DNA from 3 places in the Nocardioides scoriae genome. Region 3 is predicted to be linked to each of the others. Evidence: predicted binding sites of a transcription regulator. Region 3 holds the regulator's gene; each other region holds the start of a gene.
What was found. Region 3 encodes LexA, which represses DNA repair genes until DNA is damaged. Its sites were predicted from a motif close to TCGAACANNTGTTCGA; they were not measured.

Region 1: a site for LexA is predicted at 1,075-1,090, ahead of ruvC (crossover junction endodeoxyribonuclease RuvC). Genes of this name have one in related genera too.
Region 2: a site for LexA is predicted at 1,034-1,049, ahead of BLU55_RS12900 (HNH endonuclease signature motif containing protein). Genes of this name have one in related genera too.

Annotation. Positions count from the first base shown of each region.
Region 1 covers NZ_LT629757.1:739,365-741,624, reverse strand. The annotation lists gene ruvA (Holliday junction branch migration protein RuvA) at 1-472, opposite strand, end outside; gene ruvC (crossover junction endodeoxyribonuclease RuvC) at 469-1,056, opposite strand; gene BLU55_RS03565 (YebC/PmpR family DNA-binding transcriptional regulator) at 1,166-1,930, opposite strand; gene pdxT (pyridoxal 5'-phosphate synthase glutaminase subunit PdxT) at 1,965-2,260, opposite strand, start outside.
Region 2 covers NZ_LT629757.1:2,700,861-2,703,120, reverse strand. The annotation lists gene BLU55_RS12900 (HNH endonuclease signature motif containing protein) at 1-1,002, opposite strand, end outside; gene BLU55_RS12895 (ABC transporter substrate-binding protein) at 1,589-2,260, shown strand, end outside.
Region 3 covers NZ_LT629757.1:1,782,293-1,784,552, reverse strand. The annotation lists gene BLU55_RS08500 (ATP-dependent DNA helicase) at 1-946, shown strand, start outside; gene lexA (transcriptional repressor LexA) at 968-1,720, opposite strand; gene BLU55_RS08490 (LysM peptidoglycan-binding domain-containing protein) at 2,042-2,260, shown strand, end outside.

The DNA of each region.
Region 1 (2,260 bases), 1.0 Mb from region 3:
CCTGCACCTGGGCCTGCCAGCCGGCGGAGGACGCGGTGGTGGTCGCGGGGGCGGCATCGGGCGCCGAGCCGGGAGCACCGATGCGGTCGCGCAGCTCGAGGATGATGCGCTGCGCGCCCTTGACGCCGATGCCGGGCACCGCGGTGAGCGTCTTGACGTCGTCGGAGGCGACGGCCCGGCGCAGCGTCTCGGGGCGGTGCACGGCGAGCATCGCCTGGGCGAGCTTGGGCCCGACCCCGCTGGCCGTCTGCACCAGCTCGAACATCTGCTTCTCGTCCTCGTCGGCGAAGCCGAACAGGGTCAGCGAGTCCTCCCGCACCACCATGCTCGTGGGCAGCGAGGCCTCCGCCCCCAGGCGCAGGCCGGCGATGGTGTCGGGGGTGCAGTGCAGCTCCAGGCCGACGCCCCCCACCTCCAGCACGGTCGAGGTGAGGCCGACGGCGGCCACGCGGCCGCGGACGAAGGCGATCATCGCGGGATCCTTCCGGGAGTGCTCCGGGGGGAGCGGGTCGGGGGGCGGGGCGCGGTGGTCCGGGCGGCCGGGCCGCCGTGCTTGGCCACGGCGGCGGCGAGCCGGTCCGAGGCCCCGCCGCGCCAGACGTGGCAGATGGCCAGGGCCAGCGAGTCGGCGGCGTCGGCGGGCTTGGGCACCGCGTCGAGGCGCAGCAGCCGCGCCACCATCGCGCCGACCTGGGCCTTGTCGGCCCGGCCGTTGCCGGTGACGGCGGCCTTGACCTCGCTGGGCGTGTGCAGCGCGACGGGCAGGCCCCGACGGGCGGCGACGAGCAGGGCCACGCCGCTGGCCTGGGCGGTGCCCATGACCGTGCTGACGTCGCTGCGGCTGAAGACGCGCTCCACGGCCACCGCGTCGGGCCGGGTCCGGTCGAGCCACTCGTCGAGGCCCACCTCGAGCAGGCGCAGCCGGTCGGCGACGAACAGCTCCGAGGAGGTGCGCACCACCCCGACGTCGACCAGCGTCAGCGGCCGCCCGATCGAGCCCTCCACGACCCCCACGCCGCAGCGGGTGAGGCCGGGGTCGATCCCGAGGACCCGCATGGAGGCTCCTGACGTCGTCCGAACACGTGTTCGCACCCACGCTAGCCGGGAGCGCGCCCCGCGACGGTCAGCGACACGGAGCCCCACGAGCCCGGAGCCGGGCGGGACCTCAGGCGTCGACGGTGGCCATCACGTCGTCGGAGACGTCGAAGTTGGCGAACACGTTCTGCACGTCGTCGAGGTCCTCGAGCGCCTCGAGCAGGCGGAACACCTTGCCGGCGCCGTCGGCGTCGAGCTCGACCTGCATGCTCGGGACGAACGACGCCTCGGCGGAGTCGTAGTCGATGCCGGCCGACTGCAGCGCGGAGCGCACGTCGACCAGGTCGGTGGCCTCGCTCACGACCTCGAAGGACTCCCCCAGGTCGTTGACGTCCTCGGCACCGGCCTCCAGCGTGGCCTCGAGCACGTCGTCCTCGGAGACCTGCTTGCCGTCCTGGTCGACCGGGACGATGACGACGCCCTTGCGGTTGAACATGTAGGACACCGACCCCGGGTCGGCCAGCGAGCCGCCGTTGCGGGTCATCGCGGTGCGGACCTCCATCGCGGCGCGGTTCTTGTTGTCGGTGAGGCACTCGACCAGGAACGCCACGCCGTTGGGGCCGTAGCCCTCGTACATGATCGTGCTGTAGTCGGCGCCCCCCGCCTCGGCGCCGGAGCCGCGCTTGACGGCGCGGTCGATGTTGTCGTTGGGCACCGAGGACTTCTTCGCCTTCTGGATGGCGTCGTAGAGCGTCGGGTTGCCGGAGATGTCACCGCCGCCCATGCGCGCGGCGACCTCGATGTTCTTGATCAGCTTGGCGAACATCTTGCCGCGCCGGGCGTCGATGACGGCCTTCTTGTGCTTGGTCGTGGCCCACTTGGAGTGACCGGACATCCGTCCACCTTTCGTCGCGTTCTGCCCGGCAGGTTCAGGAACGTGCCGGCACCAGGTCGCGGAAGAGCCGGTGGACGCGGTCGTCCCCACCCATCTCCGGGTGGAACGACGTCGCCAGCAGCGGGCCCTGCCGAACCGCGACCACCCTACCCGCGGCGGGACCGTGGCCCACACGCGCGAGCACCTCGACGTCCGGCCCGACCTCCTCGACCCACGGCGCCCGGATGAAGACCGCCGGCACCGGGCCCTCGACGCCGGCCACCTCCACGACGTCCTCGCAGGAGTCGACCTGGCGACCGAAGGCGTTGCGGCGCACCGTGACGTCGAGGC
Region 2 (2,260 bases), 920 kb from region 3:
GGTCCCGGTGCGGCCGGTGGTCCGGCGGACCCAGTCGGCGAGGACCTCGGTGGTGACCGCGCCGAGCCGTTCGACGGTCGCGGCGCCGGCCCCGGTGTCGTCGGCGGGTGCGAGGTCGGCGGGCGTGACGTGGACGACCAGCTCGACGGACCCGAGCGCGCCCCGGACGTGGTCGAGGTCGGTGGTCTCGCCGGCCAACAGGTCCAGGGCTTGCTGGGGGCTGGCGAGGAGTCCGGCGGCTCGGGCGCGACGGATGTCGAGGGTGTCGCGGTCGCCGAGGCGTCCGAGCTGGGTGGCGAGGTCGCTGAGGGTGTCGTCGAACGCGATCGCGTCGGGGGTGTCCATGGTCATGAGCACGTCGGTCGTCGCTGGGCTGGCCCCGGTGCGGAGCCACACACCACGGTGGGCGAGCTGGCGGCGTTCGTCCTCGCACGCGCGGTCGGGGTCGAAGTAGAGGCGGGCTTCGTCGACGAGGCGGCGGGCGTCGATCTTGCTGATCCTCGTGGGGGTGGCGGAGATGAGCCGGTCGGCGTGGGCGACGGCGTCGGGGCCGAGGTCGCGTGAGTCCTGCGCGATCCGCCGTGCCCGCCACGGCTCCACCCGCCCGGCCTGGAGGTGCGCCCACAGGCGAGGCAGGCGGTGGGTCAGGTCGAGGCCGTCGGCGATCAGGGCCCGGCCCGCGTCGAGGGTGATGCCGAGGGCGGCGGCGAGCTCGACGGGCGCGAACTCCGCACACTCCGGAGCACCCTCGCCGGCCAGCCTGGACGATCCCTCGGCCCAGAGGCCACCGCTCTGCGACCAGTCCGCGGCGTAGCCGTCATCCGGGACGGGGTGGAGCAGGGCCCACTCGACGGCGAGCTCGAGCTGGCGGACCTCGGCGGCATGGGCGGTCTGCCTGGCGCGGCGTGCTTCGTGGATGACCTGGTCTGCGGCGCCCCGGACCGGCGCACCACAGGCCTGCGGCACGGTGGGTGCCGGGCGGGTCGCGGTGGTGGCGGGCATGGCCCGATCCTAGCGCTTGGCGCCGACAATATCGATCACGTGTTCGATATGTGGGAGGCGGTCTGAGCGTGTTCTGGGGCGAGGGGTGGGCCCTTCGAGACGCGACTTCGTCGTTCCTCAGGGACCGAGGGGGGCTTGACTGTGTGGTCTCTTTCGAGACACGACGTCGTGGTTCTCAGGACCTCGACGCCTGCCCTGGTCCCTGCCTGCCGGCGCCAGTCTGGGCCGACGTGGGTCCCGTCCGCGGATCGTACGTACCTGTTGCGTGCGATCCGCGGACCAGGTGGTCGGGCCCTTCGAGACACGACTTCGTCGTTCCTGAGGGACCGAGAGGTGGCCCTTCGAGACGGGCCCAGCGGCCCTCCTCAGGGACCGAGGGGTGGGGGCCCTGCTCAGGGACCGAGGGGTGTGGGGGCCTTCGGGGGACGGCTTCGTCGTTCCTCGGGGACCGAGGGGCGGGGCGTGGACCAGACCACCCGGTGGCTTAACGCCGGCGAAACCTGGGGCATCCGGGGGCGAAACGCGGCCGACCTAGGTTCCTCGCACTCGGGTCACCTGTCCACGCCCCCACGTCGAGGAGCACCACTTGTCGCGCACGACCCCCTCCCTCCGTCCCGCCCGCACCACGAGCCGGGGGCGTCGCCACGCGATCACCGGTCTGCTCGCGGCCGGCGCCCTGGTGCTCACCGGCTGCGGGTCCTCGGACTCCGAGGAGAGCGCCTCCGGCGACTCCGGCAGCTCGGAGAAGGCCGACTTCGGCGACCTCACCCTGCAGCTGTCGTGGATCAAGAACGCCGAGTTCGCCGGTGAGTTCTTCGCCGACAGCAAGGGCTACTACACCGACGCCGGCTTCTCGAAGGTCGCGCTCGACCCGGGCCCGGGCCCCATCGAGACGCTGGTCGCGACCGGCGACGCCGACTTCGGCCTGAGCAACGCGGTCGCGACGGCGCAGGTCGTCTCCGAGGAGGAGGCGCCGCTGAAGATCGTCGGCACCAAGTTCCAGAAGAACCCCTTCACGATCCTCTCGCTCAAGGACGGCGCCGACATCACGACGCCCGAGGACCTGGTCGGCAAGAAGATCGGCGTGCAGGCCGGCGGCAACGAGACGCTGTTCGACGCGCTGCTCAAGGTCAACGGGATCGACCCGTCCGACGTCACCAAGGTGCCGGTGGAGTACGACTCGTCGCCGCTGGTCGACGGCGAGGTCGACGGCTTCCTGGCCTACCTGACCAACGAGTCCATCACCGTCTCGATGGAC
Region 3 (2,260 bases):
CGAGCGGATGGCTGCGGGCTCGGACCGCGACGTGCTGTGGGTCAGCGAGCGCGACCGGGTCCGCGGGGGTCACATGCTCCACGTGGCTCCGCTCGACGTGGCCCTGCCGATGCGCCAGGGACTGCTGGCCGAGAAGACGGCCGTCTTCACCTCGGCGACGCTGCGCCTGGGGGGCGACTTCGACGCCGTCGCCGGCTCGCTGGGACTGTGGGCCAAGGAGCGGGTGACGGCCGAGACGCCGGTCCCGGAGACGCGCGACGAGGACGACCTGACCCAGTCGTGGGAGGGCCTGGACGTCGGCTCGCCCTTCGACTACCGCCGGCAGTCGATCCTCTACGTCGCCCGCCACCTGCCCCAGCCGGGCCGCGACGGCCTGACGCAGCGCCACCTCGACGAGATCGCCGAGCTGGTCGACGCGGCCGACGGCCGCACCCTGGGGCTGTTCTCCAGCCGGCGGGCGGCCGAGGCCGCTGCGGAGCACGTGCGCGAGGTGCTGCCCCACCTGACGACGTTGGCGCAGGGCGACGCGCAGCTGCCCGAGCTCGCGCGGCAGTTCGTCGGCGACCCCCACACCAACCTGTTCGGGACCCTCAGCCTGTGGCAGGGGCTCGACGTGCCGGGGGACACCTGCCAGCTGGTGCTCATCGACCGGGTGCCGTTCCCGCGACCCGACGACCCGCTGATGTCGGCGCGCCAGCGGGCGGTCGACCAGCGCGGCGGCAACGGCTTCATGTCGGTGGCGGCCACGCACGCGGCGCTGCTGCTGGCGCAGGGCGCCGGCCGGCTGATCCGCACCACGACCGATCGGGGCGTGGTGGCCTGCCTCGACCCGCGACTGGTGACCGCGCGCTACGGCGGCTTTCTGCGGGCGAGCCTGCCCCCGATGTGGCAGACCGAGGACCCGGCGGTGGTGCGCCAGGCGCTGCAGCGGCTCAGCGGGGGCTGAGGCCCCCGCCGAGCAGACGGCTCACATGCGGCGCAGGACCGCGGTGACCTTGCCCAGGATCGTGGCGTAGGTGCCGTCGATGGGGTCGTAGGCCTCGTTGTGGGGCATCAGCCAGACCTTGCCGTCCTTCTTCTGGAAGGTCTTGACGGTGGCCTCGCCGTCGAGCATCGCCGCGACGACCTCGCCGTTCTCGGCGGTCGGCTGCTGGCGCACCACGACGTAGTCGCCGTTGCAGATCGCCGCGTCGACCATCGAGTCGCCCGAGACCTCGAGCAGGAACAGGGTGCCGTCGCCGACCAGCGACTTGGGCAGCGGGAAGATGTCCTCGACCCGCTCCTCGGCCAGGATCGGTCCGCCGGCGGCGATCCGCCCCACCATCGGGACCATCGTGGCCGTCGGCATGGCGTCGCCGGAGCCCGTGGGGTCGTAGGGGGACTCGTCGGCGCTGGCGATCGCCCGGCGCGCGGCCATCAGCTCGGGGATGAAGACCTCGAGCGCGCGCGGCCGGTTGGGGTCGCGCTTGATGAAGCCCTTCTGCTCCAGGACCCGCAGCTGGTGGGCGACGCTGGAGGAGCTCGTCAGGCCCACCAGGGTGCCGATCTCGCGGATGCTCGGCGGGTAGCCGCGCTTCTCGATCGACTCGCGCAGGGTGTTGAGGATGCGCTGCTGACGCGGCGTCAGTCCGGTCACGTCGGGCGCGGCGTCGGGGAGCTCCGAGACCGTGCCGCGGGTCGTGGTCTCGGTCTTCTTGCTGTCTGAGTCGCGCGTCGCCATGCAGGCAACGTAGTCCAGCAGGCGGCGGCACTTCAAACACCTGTTCGAAGTGCGTGTCGCGGCGCGTCGTCGGCGTGTCGCGTGATCCGTGGGGTGGGTGTGACGCACGAGGCGAACATTTGTTCGAGGAATGCTTGTGCGGCTCGAACACCTGCTCTAACGTCGTACACGTGTTCGATCGAACGTCTCTTCGAACCCGACGACGCCGAAGTGCTCCAGAGGCTGTCAGAGGTCGCCGCTAGACATGGTCCAGCACACAGCAGGGGTCGCCACCCACGTCGGGTCACGAGGACCCGGCACTTCCCCGAAAGAGGTTGATCGATGAGCACGCTGAGCATTGCCCCCGAGGTCGTCCCCACGTCCGGCACGACGGTCCGTCGCGCCGCCACGTCGCGGCACCTCCTTTCGGTCCCGTCCTTCGACTTCGCCTCGCCCGTCGAGGCCATCGGCCTCGAGCCGGCCGCCCGCGAGGTGGCCCCGGAGCTGCGCGTGGCCCCCGCCCCGGTGCCGCCGGTCGCCCTGGTCCCGGCCCAGCGCCAC